DNA from 4 places in the Lentzea sp. NPDC055074 genome. Region 1 is predicted to be linked to each of the others. Evidence: riboswitches for the same ligand, from Rfam matches in the RefSeq annotation. Region 1 holds a riboswitch; each other region holds the start of a gene.

Region 1 (4,196 bases):
CGTCCGCGGGCAGTCGTAGTCGAGCATCAGGTACTGCTGCGCGAACACGACGCCCTGCAAGCGGGCGGTGAGCTGCTTCTTCGCGGCCGTGACCTCCGAGCCGTTGCGGTGGATGAGGACCGCCTCCGACTCGCAGATCGGCTCGCCGAACGGCACCAGGTCGTGCTGGCGCAGGGTGCGGCCGGAGCCCACCACGTCGGCGATCAGGTCGGCCACGCCGAGCTGGATCGAGATCTCCACGGCACCGTCGAGACGGATCACCTTGGCGGTGATGCCACGGGCCTTGAGGTCACGCCCCACGAGCCTCGGGTACGCGGTCGCGAGGCGCTTGCCTTCGAGGTCGGAGACCTTCCAGTCGGTGCCGCGAGGCCCCGCGTAACGGAAGGTCGACCCCCCGAAGCCCAGTGCCAGCAGCTCCTCGACGGAGTTGCCGTTGTCGTCGGCGCCCGAGTCGGCGGCCAGGTCACGGCCGGTGATGCCGAGGTCCAGGTCGCCGGACGCCACGTAGATCGCGATGTCCTTGGGACGCAGGAAGAAGAACTCGACCTCGTTGTTGTTGTCGAGCACGGTCAGGTCGCGCGGCTCGTGCCGCTGCCGGTAGCCCGCTTCGGTGAGCATGGCGGAGGCGCGTTCAGCGAGCGCACCCTTGTTCGGGACTGCTACGCGCAGCATGTGAAAGTCTTCCGTCAGAGGTACTTGTAGACGTCTTCGAGGGTGAGCCCACGGCCCAGCATGAGCACCTGGAGGCGGTAGAGCAGCTGCGAGATCTCCTCGGAGAGCTTCTCGTCGGACTCGTACTCGGCGGCGATCCAGACCTCGCCCGCCTCCTCCAGGACCTTCTTGCCCTGCGCATGGACCCCGGCCTCGAGCGCAGCGACGGTGCCGGAACCCTCCGGCTTGGTGGCGGCTCGTTCGGTCAGTTCAGCGAACAGGGAATCGAAGGTCTTCACGGCACGACATCCTCCCATCCCGCTGACCCCCGTCCACACCGCGGTCGCATCTGTCCCAGGCCGTGGACGTGATCTGTCCTGCATGGACACCCGGTAGCGTGAACTTCTGTGTCTGAGTTCGCCGAGGTGCTCGAAGCACTGCGCCGCGTGCGCGGGATCAACCCGTTCTTCGCTCTCGACGTGGGCCGTCCGGACGAGTCCTGGCTGCCGGGAACAGCGCTTCTCGAAGGACCCGCTCTCAAGAACACGATCGACGCCATCGCGATTCGGTACAAAGCGGAAGAACCACGCGTCGCCGCCAGCCTGTTCTTCCTCAGTTACACGGCCCGGTTGCTCAGCCCTCTCACGGCCGCGAACATCCCGATCGACGTGCGGCCGGAGAACCTGTGGTGGCGGCACCACGTCACGGACGGCCTGAGCGTCCGCATAGACCAGCCACGCCTCGGCCCGCCCGCCGCCGAGGCCCTCGCGCCCGTGGTGGAGGCGGTCCACGCGCAGGTCCCGGTGGCGCGCGGGCTGCTCTGGGGCAACGCGATGTCGAACGTCGCGGGCGCGCTCAAAATGGTTGTGCGCGCACGCATGCTCACCGCCGAGGAAGCGGAAGAACGCGGCGAACGGCTCATGAGCGCACCGCCGTTCGAACAGGCGGGAGAATTCCTGACTTTTCCCGGCGAGGTCACGTTCCGGCGTCGGTCGTGTTGTCTCTATTACCGCGTCGCCGCAGGTGGGAAGTGCGGTGACTGCCCACTCGTGAAGTGAGGAACGCAACAACTCTTATGGCCGGTTGTGCTTAACGTGCCGCTCAACTTACGGTGCACCCGCCGCAGTGACGGGAAGCCGGTGAGAATCCGGCGCGGTCCTCGCCACTGTGACCGGGAAGCGATCCCCGCCGAGCACGTCACTGGTCCCCGCCGGGACTGGGAAGACGCGGGGGCAGCGTTGATCCGGGAGTCAGGAGACCGGCTGCGGCGCCGCAAGGAGAGTTGACCTTCCACGAGGTATGGAGGAGCCCGTCATGACGAGCCCCGCAGCAAGCCTGTCCGCCGTCCGCGTGCCCAAATGGGCCTTCGCCGTCTCTGTGCTCGGCCTGATCGTCACGTACCTGGTCCTGCAGGAGAACGGTCTCGCGCTCGGCGCGGGTTCCGAGTTGCTGCACGAGTTCTTCCACGACGGCCGTCACGCCCTCGGCGTCCCCTGCCACTGATCCCATTCCCCCGATCAAGCAGATGACGACGTACAAGTCCCTTGCGCTGCGCGGAGTCGCGGCCGGCGGTATCGCCGGTGTCGCCTCCGCGCTGGTGCAGCTCCTGGTGACCGAGATCCCGATCCGCGCCGCGCTCGCGGTCGAGGAGGCTCGCGCACCCGCCGGTGAGGAAACCGGCCATTCGCACGGTGGCGAGGACGAGCTCGTCAGCCGCGGCGCCCAGGTCGTGGGCGGCATGCTCGGCGTGGTGATCGTCGGCATCGCCGTGGGCCTGGTGTTCGCCACCGCCTACGCGCTGTCGAAGCGCTGGTTCGCCGGCAGCACGCCGTTCAGCCGCAGCTTCACGTTCGGTGCCGCGGTGTTCGGTGCCGTGGCGCTGCTGCCGTGGCTCAAGTACCCGGCCAACCCGCCCGCCGTGGGCGACCCGGAGACGGTGAACTACCGGACCGCGCTCTACCTCGGTGTGGTGGTGGCCGGCCTGGTGATCGTGTGGGCCGCCAGCTGGCTCGCCGAGCAGCTGCGCGCCCAGTCTCAGCCGGTGCGGACGACGGTCGTGCTCCTCGCGGTGGCCGCGGCCTCCGCGGTGGTGCTGCTGGCGTTCCCCGCGCCGCCGGACACGATCCCCGCGGACATGCCGGTGAACGTGCTGTGGCAGTTCCGCCTCAGCTCGCTCGCCCAGCTCGCCACGCTCTACGTCGGCCTCGGCGTGGTGTTCGGCCTGCTGGTCGACCCGGCCACGCGCAGGGTCAAGGCCTCCGAGAAGGCCGCAGTCGCGTGATGGTGCGGGGTGGCCGCGAGGCCACCCCGCACACCCAACCGCGGGAACGCATCCACAACGGGTTGCGCGTCAACGCATCCCGCACCTTCGACCAGATCACGGCCGCTCCCGGGGCAACTGGTCTCTGGCGTCCCGCCGGCGCCGAGAACCTGATCCCGGCGCGGTAAACCCCGTTGTCCCCGGAGGATTCCCAGCGGGAACGACGTCGGGAACATTCCTCGAGGAGTTCGTCCCGATTGCCGCGGCCGGCATGGGCGACTACCTGTTCATCGACGAACGTCCGGGTCCGGAGTCCGGGTGCGTCCGCGAGTGGGACGTGGACGAGGGCAGCCGGCTGCCCTCGCTCTGGCCGAGCCTGTTCGCGATGCTCACGGACATCGCGGACGACGCCAGGCTCCGCTGGCGGCGGGTGCGGCCCTAGAGCGCCTTCAGGACCTCGACGTCCACGCCGACGAGCGAGTCGCGGAACACCCGCCGCTCCCCCGCCTCGACCTCGACGTCGCACGGCACCACGAGCACGGTGCACCCGGCGGCCACCGCGGCGGCGACACCGGTCGGCGAGTCCTCGATCGCCACGCACCGGGCGGCGTCCACGCCCAGCAGCCGCGCCGCCTTCAGGTACGGCTCGGGCAGCGGCTTGTTCAGCCCGTCCACCTCGTCCCCGCACACGGTCACGTCGAACAGGTCCCGCCCGATCGTGTCCAGCGCCACCTCGGTCAGCGACCGCTCGGTCGACGTCACCAACGCCATCGGCACGCCCGAAGCACGCACGGCCTTCAGAGCCTCCTGCGCGCCCGGACGCCACGGCAGACCGGCGCGGAACACCTCCTCGGTGCGGCGCGAGATCCACGCGGCTCCGTCGGCCATGTCCGCCTCGGTGGGCTCGATGCCGACGTCGGCGAACAGCAGGCGCATCGTGGTGGGCACGTTGCTGCCGACCATGCGCTCACGGGTGTGGAGCGTCAGCACGCCGCCGAGCTTCTCCGCGTACTCGTAGAGCGGGATGTCCCACAGCTTCTCGGAGTCCAGCAGCGTCCCGTCCATGTCCCACAAAACCGCGTGCAGGTCAGACATTGAAGTACTTCGCCTCCGGGTGGTGCGCCACGAAGGCGTCGGTGGACTGTTCCGGGTGGAGCTGGAGTTCCTCGGACAGGGTGACCCCGATGCGCGACGGGTCGAGGAGCTCGACGACACGCCTGCGGTCTTCCATCTCGGGGCAGGCGCCGTAGCCGAACGAGTAACGGGCGCCGCGGTAGCCGAGCTT
Region 2 (4,196 bases), on a different contig from region 1:
GCGGTCGACTCCACCGAGGACGGCGCAGCGGCCGAGGACGAAGCCGTCGGAGCGGTCGTGGTCGTCACCGCGGGCGGTTGCTGGGCCGGCGGCTGCTGGACCGGCGGTGCGGGAGGTTTCGGTTGCTGCGGCGGCGGAGGCGGTGCGGGAGCCGCGGGCGGTGCGATGCCGGGCTGTTCGCCGGCGCCGAACGCCCACCCCTCCACGGTGCCGCGTCCCGGCACGAACGTCGCCGCGCCCTGGCTGCTGTACGACCACGCGCCACCGGCCGGGGCGTGCCAGTACGACCAGTACGCGGTGGCGGGCGAGGCGTTGACGCACTTGTCCGCGTCCGTGCCCGGCCTTCCGTTGATGCGGCAGACGAAACCGGCCTGCCGGGAGGCGTAGGTGTAGCCGAAGCCCGCAGCGGTCAGGGCCGCGATGCCGGAGGCCGGGCTGCCGGGTGCGCAGCCCTGCTGGACTCCTCCGCCGAGGCCGCGGTAGTCGACGACGACGGTCACGCCGTCGCATCCCGCGGCCTGCGCCGGCACCGGTGCGAAGGCCGCTACCAGTGCCAGCGCGAGGACCAGCCTTGTCACGGGGTGGCTGCCGGGGCCACGCCCGCGCCGAACGCCCAGCCCTCGACGGTGCCGGGTGCCGGGTCGTAGCCGAGCGCACCGGAGGTGCTGTAGGCCCAGGTGCCGCCGGGGGTGGCGTGCCAGTAGGACCAGTACGCGCTGGTCGTGGGCACCCTGCACGGGTTCGGCAGGCCCTTGATCGTGCAGACGAAGCCGGTCTGGCGCGGCACGAACGTGGTCGCGAAACCCGCGTTGTTCAGCGCTTGGATTCCGGTGGCCGGGTCGATCGAGGTGCAGCCGGTCTGGACGCCGCCACCCAGTGCGGCGAAGTCCACGACGACCTTCACGCCCGCACAGGGCACGGCGGAGGCGGGGGACGTGACGACGAACGAGCTCGCGACGAGGGCGAGAACAGCAAGCACGCGGCGCATCACGCACCAACCTTCCGACGACGGGAGACGAACAGCAGGACGGCACCGGCGAGCACCGCGAACGATCCGAACAGGCTCAGCGGCACGACCTGGTCCGGTCCGGTGACGGCGAGCGGCGGGTCGGCCGGGGCCTCGGGCCCTGCCGGGGCGGGCGCGGTCGGCACGGTCGGTTCGGGAGTCGAGGTGACCGGTGGCGTGGTGGTGCAGTCGATCGCGGGCACGCCGGGAACAGCGGCCGACGCCGTCACCTCCGCGAGGCTCACGCGAGCCAGGCCGAGCATCGCCTGCGTGGTGGCGCGGATCGCCGGGTACGGCTCGAAACCCGCGCTGTCGTAGGCGACCGCACCGCGTTGCGCCTCCGGTCCGGCACAGCCGACCTGCAACGACTTCAGGTACTCCACGGCCTTGTCCGCGGCCGGGACGAGGCCTCCCTCGACGAGCGCGCCGACGGCGAGGCCGGTGCTGTTGGCATTGGCCCCGGCCGTCGCGGACGGGAAACCACCGTCCGCCTTCTGCTGCGCGGCGAGCCACGTCAAAGCCTTGGGCGACGCGGTCTTCTCCCCCACCGCCAGCAGCGCCTGCAGCACCATCGCCGTACCGTCCACATCGGACTTGCACGACGCCTGCTCGAACGCGATCGGGAAACCGCCGTCCGGGCACTGCGTGGAGACCTGGTACGCCACCGCCTTGTCGGACGGCAGTGCGGCACGCTTCAGCACGATGATCGCCAACGCCTGCGTGAACGCGTTGGTCTGGTCGAAGCCGGGACCGGTCGCGTCGAGATAGCGCCCCGACTCCTGCTGCAACGGCGCGAGCCGCTCCAGCAGGTCGACGCCGCCGAACGCGCGCGGGTCGGTGCCGAGCGTCTGCGCGACCAGCGCGAGCTTCACCAGGCCGCCGACGTACGACTCGTCCCCTTCCCCGATCAGGAAGTTCAGCTGCTCGGGCTGGGCGAGCCAGGCCGCGGCCTTGACCGCCGCCGACCTGCCGACACCCGCCGCCGCCAGCGCGTAGACGCCGTCCGCGGTCAGCCCGGCGTCGACGAGGCCGGGACCCTGGAGCAGGTGGTCACCGCCCTCGAACTGGCTGACCAGCCACGTCCCCGCGGACGGGGCGGCCTGCGCCGCCTGTGCCTGCGGTGTCACCACCAGCGCGGTGGCCACCAAGGCCACCAACGCGGATCTCCTGATCACTACGCCTCCCATGCCCGCGGTCCTCGACGGGTCGGTGGAGCTACCGCACGCCACGGGCAGTCGGACTATCACCGTTGCGGGTCAGTGCCGGAGTTCCACCGGCTTCCCCCGCGGCATGCGGATGCTGTTGTCAGTCAACGATCGTGCGGGAGGGATCTAGTTGAGTCAAATGGCTGTGAGCTGGGCCATTCACCGGCAGAATCGGCGGGATGGGGGATTTCACGAAGCAGGTCGAGGATGTCGCGCCGACGATCGAGGCGCTGATCCCGGACGAACCGGCGGCGACGCTGGGCACGCACACCGCGCAGCGCAGGCGCGACCGGCACCGCGGCGGCTCCGCGGCCCAGCAGGCGTTGCGCGAGTTCTCGGCCCTCTCGGCGGAACGGCTGCTCGGCGCGCTGGAGCGGGCGGTCGCCGGTCTCGGCCTGACCGCGCCGGCCGACATGATCTCCGGACTGGTGCCACCGCCGCCGAACGCCACGTTCGGCTTCATGTCGATGAGCGAGCGGAGCGCGATGGCGCTGCCGATGGCGTTCGTCGACGGCGCCCACCCCGGCGCGAGCGACCTGATCCTCGAGCAGGTGCGCGCGCTGCTGCCGGACATCAGCGACGTCAAGGGTGACGAGCACGCCATCGCCGTCAAACGCGGGGCCTCGCACCTCGCCGTCGCCGTCGTGGTGTCGAGGGCGGTCCTGAACACGATCGGCACCCCGGCGGCGACGAACCCGGCGGCGGCCATCGGCATCGCGATCGGCACGTGCGCCGAGATCCTGCCGGGTCTGCCCATGCCGCCCGCGTACGAGCGGGCGATGCAGGAGAAGCGGCGCCGCGAGTTCCAGCCCACGTCCTGGGAGACGGAGGCGATGGTGTCCGGCCACCAGTTCGTGGTGGTGGAGGAACCGAGCCTGACGGAACCGGACTTCTCGGCGACGGGTCTCGTCGCCGCGATCGACACCGGGTTCGCGGTGCGCACGGGCGTCGAGGCCGGCAAGGTGCCCGTGTCCGTCCGCGTCGTGCTGGACGAACCGCGCCTGCCCGACCTGGAGCAGTGGGACGAGGTGTCCGAGATCAGCTATCTCGCGGTGACCGGGGCGGCGCGGTTCGGCCACGGCAGCACCGCTCCGTGGTCCGGTGAGTTCCGGGTCCGCGTCTGCGCGACCGGGCGGGACGAGGGCGAGGAGCGCTACGACCTGACGCTGTGGCCCGCGCCCGCGACGGATCCGGTGGTGCACAGGGCGACCGACCGCGTCGGGCACCTGCTGCGCGGGGAGGAGGCGCCGTCGCCGATCTCCCGTCCCGAGCAGCCGTACCAGTGGCTGGAGGAGGACCTAGGGCCTTCGGCGACGGTCACGGTCGTCACGAACGCCACCATCAGCGACGTGGCCGGCGAGTTCGAGCAGGACGCGGTCGCCGTCGACGTCGGCGGCGGAGTGCTCGTCGTCGAGGTCAACGACTACCAGGGCAGCCGTGCCGCGGTCCTGCAACGCCTGTCCCGCAACGGGAAGGCGGCCAGCTACCACTGGAACGCCAACCGGGTGACGAGGCTGTCGTTCGCCCGCGACGGGCAGCTGACCGACGACGTGGAGACCCGGAAGGCGGTGGAGGGACTCAGCTTCACGGATCTGCGCCACCTCGACGCCAAGGGGATCACGGCGGTGGTGAGGTACACCGGTGCCGTGATCCCCGAGTCGGTCCGGGAACGGATCAGTAGTTCGGCAGGATGAGGCTGTTCACGACCTCGGCGAACTCCTCGGTGGGCGCGCCGCCGTTGGCCTGGTTCTTCAGCGCCATGTCCTGGTTCGCGACGACGTACGGCCGCAGGATCTCCTCGTAGCGCCGGAAAGCGCTCGACGGGTCCTTCGCGAGCTCACCGGCGAGCACGTACGCGCCGACCAGCGCCATGCTGGTGCCCTGCCCGGACAACGGCGAACCGCAGTACCCGGCGTCCCCGAGCAGCACGACGGTGCCGCGCGACCAGGAGTCCATCCTGATCTGGCTCATCGAGTCGAAGTGGA
Region 3 (4,196 bases), on a different contig from region 1:
AGGTCGCGCTCTCATCAGCCCAGCTCTGACCGCATGCGACGCGCCGCGGCGACCAGGTTCCGCAACGCGGGCTCCACCTCGGCGTAACCGCGCGTCTTCAGTCCGCAGTCGGGGTTGATCCACAAACGTTCACCCGGCACCGCGCGCACCGCCTCGGTGATCAGCGAGACGATCTCGTCCTCGCCCGGCACCAGCGGCGAGTGGATGTCGTAGACGCCGGGACCGATGCCGCGCGGGAACTCCAGGTCCTCCAGGATCTCCATCTTGGACCGCGCGGCCTCGATCGTCGTGACGTCGGCGTCGAGGTCGGAGATCGCGCCGATCACCTCGCCGAACTCCGAGTAGCACAGGTGGGTGTGCACCTGGGTGCCCGTCGTGGCGCCCGAGGTGGCGAGCCGGAACGCGCCGACCGACCACTCCAGGTACGCGGGCTGGTCCTTCCGGCGCAACGGGAGCAGCTCGCGCAACGCCGGTTCGTCGACCTGGACCACGCGGATCCCGGCGGCCTCCAGGTCGCGGATCTCGTCCCGCAGCGCCAGCGCCACCTGGGCCGCCGTGTCGGCCAGCGGCTGGTCGTCGCGCACGAACGACCACGCGAGGATCGTCACCGGGCCGGTCAGCATGCCCTTGACCGGCTTGGAGGTCAGCGACTGCGCGTACGTGCTCCACGGCACCGTCATCGGCTTCGGGCGCGAGACGTCGCCGTGGATGATCGGCGGCCGCACGCACCTCGACCCGTACGACTGCACCCACGCGAACTCCGTGCTGGCGAAGCCCTCCAGGTGCTCGGCGAAGTACTGGACCATGTCGTTGCGCTCGGGCTCGCCGTGCACCAGCACGTCGAGGCCGATGTCCTCCTGCAGGCCGATCACGCGACCGATCTCGTCGCGCATCCGCTGCCCGTACTCGTCCTCGGTGATCTCGCCGCCGCGGACCGCCGCGCGCGCCCTGCGGAGGTCACCGGTCTGCGGGAACGAGCCGATCGTCGTGGTCGCGAGCGGCGGCAGTCCCAGCCGGGCCTGTTGCGCGGCGGCACGTTCCTCGTAGGGCGCGCGGACGCGGTGTTCCGGCCGCAGCGACTCGACGCGCGCCCGGACGTGGTCGTCACGGTGCGGGCTCGGCACCGGGCGCTTCGCCTCGTCCGTCCACGCGCCGCCGGCCTCGCCGCGCAGGGCGTTGCCCAGCACCACGATCTCGCGGACCTTCTGCCGCGCGAACGCCAACCGCGCCTGCACGTCCGGTTCTAGGTTCTCGGCCTCCAGGTCGTACGGCACGTGCAGCAGCGTCGAGGACGACGAGACGACGACCTCGCGCGCGAACCCCAGCAACGACACGGCTTTCGCCAACGCCGCGTGCAGGTCGGTGCGCCACACGTTGCGGCCGTCGACCAGCCCGGCGACGAGGATCTTGTCGCGCAGCGCGGGGATCGCGACCGGCGTGTCCGGCGCGCTGACGAGGTCGAGGCCGATCGCCTCGACCGGCGACTGGGCGAGGATCGGCAACGCCTCGCCCAGGTCGCCGTAGTAGCCGGTGACGAGCAGCTTCGGCCGGCCGGGCAGGCCACCCAGCGTGCGGTAGGCCCGCTTCAGGGCGTCGAGCTCGGCGGGGCTGCGGTCGGCGGCGAACGCCGGTTCGTCGAGCTGCACCCACCCGACGCCCTCGACCCTCAGCCGGCCGAGCAGCTCGACGTAGACCTCCAGCAGGCCGTCGAGCAGCGTCACCGGGTCGAAGCCCGGCGTGGTGCCCTTGGCCAGCAACAGGAACGTCACCGGGCCGAGCAGCACCGGCCTGGTCGTGACGCCGAGGGCGCGGGCCTCGCGGTACTCGGCGACCGGCCTGTCACCGGAGAGGCGGAACTCGGTGTCCGGGCCCAGCTCCGGCACCAGGTAGTGGTAGTTCGTGTCGAACCACTTCGTCAGCTCCAGGGCCGCGGCGCCGTTCCGGCCGCGTGCCGCCGCGAAGTAGGTGTCCAGTTCGGACAGACCCAGGTCGCGGAACCGTTGCGGGATCACGCCGAACAGCTGGGCGGTGTCGAGCACCTGGTCGTAGAACGAGAACGTGCCGGACGGGATCGAGTCCAGTTCGGACAGTTCGGCCCAGGTCTGAGCCCTGAGCCGTCGCGCGGTCTCCCGCAGGGCGGCTTCGTCGATCGTCTCGGCCCAGTACCGCTCGACCGCGCGCTTCAGTTCGCGCTTCGGTCCGATCCGGGGGTAGCCGAGAACGGTGCTGCCGATGGTCACAGGCTCTCTCCTCGCGAGCGTGCGGAAGCACCGGAGTCCCACGAGCAGCGCAGCACGGAAGCCGCACCCGTCAGCCCGCCCGAGAGGCTCCGGAGCACCGCGCACCGGGTTCGGTGCACGGACCTGCGGCAGGTCTTCGGACTCGTGGGCGCCGTGCACACTCCTACCGGCCGTCGCTTCCCAGGTCTCCCGACCCAGTGCTGTTGACGGCTTTCGTTCCCACTCACCGCTGCGGGGCAGTCCCGGACTCGCACCGGGTTCCCTTTTGCTCCACCCCGGAGGACCGGGGTGAACCGCTGGCGTGATCGAGACTAGCGGGCCGCGCCGAGCATGCCCAGCGCCATGTCGGCGTACTGGATGGTGAGATCGCTCAACCCGGACGAGGAACGGATCCGCCACCGCCGCATCGCGTTCTACCGCCGCCTCGGCGCCGTGCTGCTACCCGTCAACGGCTACCCGCCGCCGCAGGGCAGCGCCGGCTACCCGACGCTGCTGACGGCCGCGGACCACGAGCCCCGGTCCCCGGCCGCCGCCGACGACCTCGAACGGATCGTGGTCGCCGTCCACGGGCACCGGCACGGGATCGCGCCGACCGACCCGTGGTGACCGGGACGTCGCGGCTCAGCGCCGTCTCACCCGCGGGCTGAGCCGACCTTCCAGTAACCGCTGAACATGATCGCCTTTCGGTCCACCCCGCGGTCCTTGACGAGGTGCCGCCGCACCCCGGTCGCGAGCGCCGACTCCCCGCACGCCCAGGCGTACTCCACAGTGGACAGCGCCTTGTCCTGGATCGCCTCGACCACAGCGGATCCGGGCTCGCCGTCCCCGCGGAACACCCACTCCGCGTCGAGGTCGACCCGGTACGACTCGTCCGGCACCTCGGCGAACACGTGCACCGGCCGGGTCTCGGCCTCGAGGATCGCCGCGAGCGCGGGCAACGCCGTCTCATCGGCCGCGAGCAGCACGGCCCCCTCGGCGGGCGGCCGGTAGGCCGAGCCACCGGCGCGGAACCCCGCCTCGTCCCCGGCGCTCGCCCGCCGCGCCCACCGCGTGCCGGGCCCGGCGTCACCGTGCACGACGAAGTCGACGTCGATCTCGGCGACCTCGGGCCGGTGCGCGCGCACCGTGTACCAGCGCAGGTCGGGCCGCGTCTCCTCCGGCATCGCGCGCAACGACGTGCGGACGTTGATGCGGTCGTCGGCCGGCATGACGAGCTCGCGGCCCGTCGCCATCAGCAGCCCGAAGTACTCGTCCGGCCCCGTGACCGCGAACGACTCGAACTCCGGCGCGTGGAAGGTGATCCGGCGCATGTGGTCGCCGAGCTCGCTCACCGCCGTCACGGACATGACGAACTGGTCGAAGACCTCGCGACGGTTCGCGGGCGCCATCATCATCTCGGCGGCCTTGGTGGCGGCCTTGACGGTGAACCGTTCGAAGGCGGAGTAGCGCGACATGCCCGCACCGTACACGTTTGGTTAGGCTTACCTAAATAGTCGGGCGAAATCGAGACCGAGGGCGCACACTGCGGACATGTTCCCCAGGACCGCGCAACAACAATGGTGGTTCGAAGAGCCCGAGAGCAGGAACCGCAGCCAGGCCATCGGACTGCGGCTCGCCATCGCCTACCACCAGCGCGACGCCGAGCGCGTCGAGAGGCTGATGCCGCGCGACCGGGACGAGACCTGGCTGGTGATGGGCGCGCTGGAGAACGGCCTGCTGGCGCTCAACCAGATCTACCCGCCCGGCCCGCCGGACGAGGTGTGGGAGCGGGTCACCCCGATCATCGACGCCGGCGCGCCCAAGGGGGTGGCGGCGCGCACCCGCGCCCTGCTCGCGGCCATGTCCCACGCGATGTACAACGCGACCTTGGGGGAGGTGTACGAGCGCAAGGAGGAGGATCCGTACACGGGGGCGCACCTGTACGCGGCGATCACGGCCATGCGGGCGGCCGAGCAC
Region 4 (4,196 bases), on a different contig from region 1:
CTTCGTTGATGAGTCGCGCGGCCTTGACCGTCACGAGTTCCGGGTCGCCCGGACCCAGGCCGACGCCGTAGAGCTTGCCCGTCATTCCACTTCGCTCGCAATCGCGTTGATAGCCGCCGCCGTCATGGCACTGCCGCCGCGCCGGCCGCGCACCACGAGGTGCTCCAGATCCGTTGCGGCCAAAGCTTCCTTGGACTCCGCGGCCCCGATGAACCCGACCGGGATGCCGAGGATCGCGGCGGGCCTCGGGGCTCCGGCGGCGATCAGGTCGAGGAGGTGGAACAACGCGGTGGGGGCGTTGCCGATCGCGATCACCGCGCCACCGAACCGGTCCGCGAGCAGCTCCAGCGCGGCCGCGCTGCGCGTGTTGCCGATCGTCTCGGCGAGCCCCGGTGTGCGCGGGTCCTGCAGGTAGCACAGGACCTCGTTGTCCTTCGGCAGGCGCCGGCGGGTCACGCCGGACGCGACCATGTTGGCGTCGCACAGGATCGGGGCGCCGTCGCGGAGTGCCGCGCGGGCGTCACGCACGACGTTCGCGGAGAACGCGACGTCGCGGGGAAGGTCGGTCATGCCGCACGCGTGGATCATGCGGACGACGACCTGGGCGACATCGGCGGGGAACCCGGTGAGGTCCGACTCCGCGCGGATGGTGGCGAAGGACTGGCGGTAGATCTCCGCCCCGTCCTTGATGTACTGCGTCAACGGATCTCCTCGTAGCCGTCGCCGGTCGCGACGAACTCGATCACTTCGCCCGCGGGCCGGCCGCAGCGGCGGGCGCATCCCGACCAGTGGACCGGACGGCGGTGCGGGGTTCCGAGCCAGGCACGGGCGTCGGCGCGCACGTCGGAGAGCGACTTCGCGCAGCCGGGACGGCCGGTGCAGGCGCTGACGCCGTGCCAGGGGGAGTCCGAGTCGGTGATGAGACCGGACGTGTCGGTGCCGGCGGGCACGACGAGACTGCGCCACGGGGTCAGGCGCAGGGCCACGCCGGGTAGCTGGCCGGCGTCGAGCCGGCCCAGTGGAACCCCTGGGGTCAACGGTGAAGGTGCGACAGGAGTCACAGCGGGGGTGACGCGCGGGCCGTCGGAGGTGCCGAAGTGCGCGGTGATCTTTCGCACACCGTCGTCCACTTCGGACAGGCGCCAGGCCGCTCCGCGCAGCCGCTGGAAGAGGCGGGCGGCGGTCACCACGGCGTCGGCGGGGTCGGTGACGCGGACGCCCGTGTCCGTTCCCGCGAGGAGGAGGGCCCACGTCGCCGCATCGGCTCTGACCAGGCCGAAGTCGCCACCCAGCCCGCTCACCGCGTGCCCCACCGTCAGCAGGAACCGGCCCGGCAGCGACGCCAGCTCCGGGTCCGCGCACAGCACTGCATCGATCTCGTCGACCAGCGCCTGGTCGTTCTCCAGAGGCGCCGCGATGATGTTGCGGATCCGCTCGTGCGAGGCCGACGGCAGCAGGCCCGCCGCAGACAGCCGCGCGCCCAGTTCGACACCGTCCGCGAGGCCCCTGATCTGGAGGTTCGCCCGCGAGGTCAGTTCCACTGAACCGTTCCCGAGCTCCGCGGCCGCGGAGCGCACGACGTCCCACTGAGCAGCGGAAAGAGTGCCGCCAGGCACCCGGATGCGCGCCAGCCCGCCGTCCGCCGCCTGGTGCAGCTCGACGGCGCCGGGGCAGGCGTCCGGGTGACTACGCATAGGTCGGACTGTAACCCGCCGGTTAGGGTGAGCCCGAACGACGAAGCGCAGGAGGAAGCCGGTGTGAATCCGGCGCGGTCCCGCCACTGTGACCAGCGGACAACCGCTGGGAGTCAGGAACTCTGCTTCGCCAGTCACCCGCAACCTGGGGCGCGGACCCCACGAGGGATGGAGCCTGCGTGATCCTTCTGCTGTCGACCTCCGACACCGACCTGCTGTCGGCGCGCGCGAGCGGTGCCGAGTACCGGCTCGGCAACCCCGCGCGACTCACGACCGACGACCTGCCCGCGCTCGTCGAGGGCGTGGACCTGGTCCTCGTGCGCATCCTCGGCGGCCGCCGGATGTGGGAGGAGGGCCTCGACTGGCTGCTGGCCTGTGGGCTGCCCGTGGTGGTGCTCGGCGGTGAGATGCAGCCCGACGCGGCGCTGATGGAGCTGTCGACGGTGGCCGGTGGCGTGTGCGCCGAGGCGCACCTCTACCTCGCGCACGGCGGTCCGGCGAACCTCACCGAGCTGCACAAGTTCCTCTCCGACACCGTGCTGCTGACCGGCCACGGCTTCGAGGCCCCCACCGCCACCCCCACCTGGGGTGTGCTGGAGCGCGAGGCCTCGCAGGCCGAAGGTCCGACGGTCGCGGTGCTCTACTACCGCGCCCACCACGTCGCCGGGAACACCGCGTTCATCCACGCGCTGTGCGATGCGATCGAGGCCAAGGGTGGCAAGGCCCTGCCCGTCTTCTGCTCCTCGCTGCGCACCGCCGAACCCGAGCTGCTCGACACGCTGCGGCAGGCCGACGCGCTCGTCGTGACGGTGCTCGCGGCCGGTGGCACGAACCCCGCGAAGGCGTCCGCCGGTGGCGACGACGACGCGTGGGACGTCGGTGCGCTGGCCGCCCTCGACGTGCCGATCCTGCAGGGGTTGTGCCTCACGTCGAGCCGTGCGACGTGGGACGAGAACGACGACGGACTGTCTCCTTTGGACACCGCGACGCAGGTCGCGATCCCCGAGTTCGACGGCCGGATCATCACGGTCCCGTTCTCCTTCAAGGAGATCGACTCCGACGGTCTCACGATCTACGTCGCCGACCCGGAACGGGCGCTGCGCGTCGCGGGCATCGCCGTGCGGCACGGCCGGTTGCGCCACATCCCGGTCGGCGAGCGCAAGGTCGTCGTCATGCTGTCGGCGTACCCGACCAAGCACTCGCGCATCGGCAACGCGGTCGGGCTCGACACGCCCGCGTCGACCGTCCGGCTGCTGAAGGCCATGCGCGAGCACGGGTACGACATCGGCGACGAGCTGCCGGGCGTCGACGAGCTCGACGGCGACAAGCTGATCCACGCGCTGATCGCCGCCGGCGGCCAGGACGCGGACTGGCTCACGCAGGAGCAGTTCGAGAGCAACCCGATCCGCATCGCCGCGGCCGACTACCGCGAGTTCTACGAGACGCTGCCCGACGACTTCCGCGAGTCGATGCAGGAGCACTGGGGCGAGGCTCCCGGCACGCTCTTCGTCGACCACTCGAAGTCGAAGGACGGCGAGATCGTGCTGGCCGCGCTGAGGTCCGGCAACGTGGCGGTGATCGTGCAGCCGCCGCGCGGGTTCGGCGAGAACCCGATCGCGATCTACCACGACCCGGACCTGCCGCCGTCGCACCACTACCTCGCGGCGTACCGGTGGGTCGAGTCGAACTTCGGCGCGGACGCGGTGGTGCACGTCGGCAAGCACGGCAACCTGGAGTGGTTGCCCGGCAAGACCGTCGGCATGTCGGCGTCCTGCGGCACGGACGCGGCGCTCGGCGACCTGCCGCTGATCTACCCGTTCCTCGTCAACGACCCCGGTGAGGGCACGCAGGCGAAGCGGCGTGCGCACGCCACGCTGGTCGACCACCTCGTGCCGCCGATGGCCCGCGCCGACAGCTACGGCGACATCGCGCGCCTGGAGCAGTTGCTCGACGAGTACGGGAACATCTCCGCGATGGACCCGGCCAAGGTGCCGGCGATCCGCGCGCAGATCTGGACGCTGATCAAGGCCGCGAAGCTCGACCACGACCTGGGGCTCGACGACCGGCCGCACGACGCGGAGTTCGACGAGTTCATCCTGCACGTCGACGGCTGGCTGTGCGAGGTCAAGGACGTCCAGATCCGCGACGGCCTGCACATCCTCGGTGAGGCGCCGATCGGCAGCGTTCGCGTCAACCTCGTGCTCGCCATGTTGCAGGCGCGGCAGATGTGGGGCGGTCAGGTCGCCGCGCTGCCCGGCCTGCGCGAGGCCCTCGGGCTCGTCGGCACGGCCCGCGAAGACGTCGACGCGATCGAGGAAGAGGCTCGCGTGCTCGTCCAGGCGATGGAGGACGCGGGCTGGGACCGTGCCGCCGCAGCGGGTCTGCACGAGTCGGTGGACGTGCAGAAGATCCTGGAGTTCGCGGCCGTCGAGGTCGTGCCCAGGCTCGCGCGCACCACGGACGAGATGACGAACGTCCTGCACGCCCTGGACGGCGGCTACA

Evidence for each region. A riboswitch is a leader RNA that binds a small molecule or an ion and turns the genes downstream of it on or off. The one in region 1 is predicted to bind cobalamin.
Region 2: it holds a riboswitch for cobalamin, as region 1 does, so the genes downstream of both, ACWF7A_RS35635 (prenyltransferase/squalene oxidase repeat-containing protein) here and ACWF7A_RS15600 (CbtB domain-containing protein) in region 1, are expected to answer to the same signal.
Region 3: it holds a riboswitch for cobalamin, as region 1 does, so the genes downstream of both, metE (5-methyltetrahydropteroyltriglutamate--homocysteine S-methyltransferase) here and ACWF7A_RS15600 (CbtB domain-containing protein) in region 1, are expected to answer to the same signal.
Region 4: it holds a riboswitch for cobalamin, as region 1 does, so the genes downstream of both, cobN (cobaltochelatase subunit CobN) here and ACWF7A_RS15600 (CbtB domain-containing protein) in region 1, are expected to answer to the same signal.

What each region holds. Positions count from the first base shown of each region.
Region 1 covers NZ_JBSGUQ010000005.1:488,226-492,421, reverse strand. The annotation lists gene hisG (ATP phosphoribosyltransferase) at 1-672, opposite strand, end outside; gene ACWF7A_RS15610 (phosphoribosyl-ATP diphosphatase) at 687-950, opposite strand; gene ACWF7A_RS15605 ((2Fe-2S)-binding protein) at 1,059-1,709, shown strand; cobalamin riboswitch at 1,758-1,932, shown strand; gene ACWF7A_RS15600 (CbtB domain-containing protein) at 1,966-2,154, shown strand; gene ACWF7A_RS15595 (CbtA family protein) at 2,177-2,932, shown strand; gene ACWF7A_RS15590 (hypothetical protein) at 3,183-3,353, shown strand; gene ACWF7A_RS15585 (HAD family hydrolase) at 3,350-4,006, opposite strand; gene metH (methionine synthase) at 3,999-4,196, opposite strand, start outside.
Region 2 covers NZ_JBSGUQ010000021.1:20,626-24,821, forward strand. The annotation lists gene ACWF7A_RS35625 (hypothetical protein) at 1-578, opposite strand, end outside; gene ACWF7A_RS35630 (hypothetical protein) at 575-988, opposite strand; gene ACWF7A_RS35635 (prenyltransferase/squalene oxidase repeat-containing protein) at 988-2,193, opposite strand; adenosylcobalamin-variant (AdoCbl-variant) riboswitch at 2,228-2,299, opposite strand; gene ACWF7A_RS35640 (DUF6461 domain-containing protein) at 2,391-3,905, shown strand; gene ACWF7A_RS35645 (FAD-dependent monooxygenase) at 3,886-4,196, opposite strand, start outside.
Region 3 covers NZ_JBSGUQ010000001.1:782,833-787,028, reverse strand. The annotation lists gene metE (5-methyltetrahydropteroyltriglutamate--homocysteine S-methyltransferase) at 15-2,240, opposite strand; cobalamin riboswitch at 2,351-2,553, opposite strand; gene ACWF7A_RS03655 (hypothetical protein) at 2,583-2,846, shown strand; gene ACWF7A_RS03650 (siderophore-interacting protein) at 2,873-3,694, opposite strand; gene ACWF7A_RS03645 (hypothetical protein) at 3,771-4,196, shown strand, end outside.
Region 4 covers NZ_JBSGUQ010000020.1:11,446-15,641, reverse strand. The annotation lists gene ACWF7A_RS34705 (precorrin-2 C(20)-methyltransferase) at 1-85, opposite strand, end outside; gene ACWF7A_RS34700 (precorrin-8X methylmutase) at 82-702, opposite strand; gene ACWF7A_RS34695 (hypothetical protein) at 699-1,694, opposite strand; cobalamin riboswitch at 1,703-1,838, shown strand; gene cobN (cobaltochelatase subunit CobN) at 1,874-4,196, shown strand, end outside.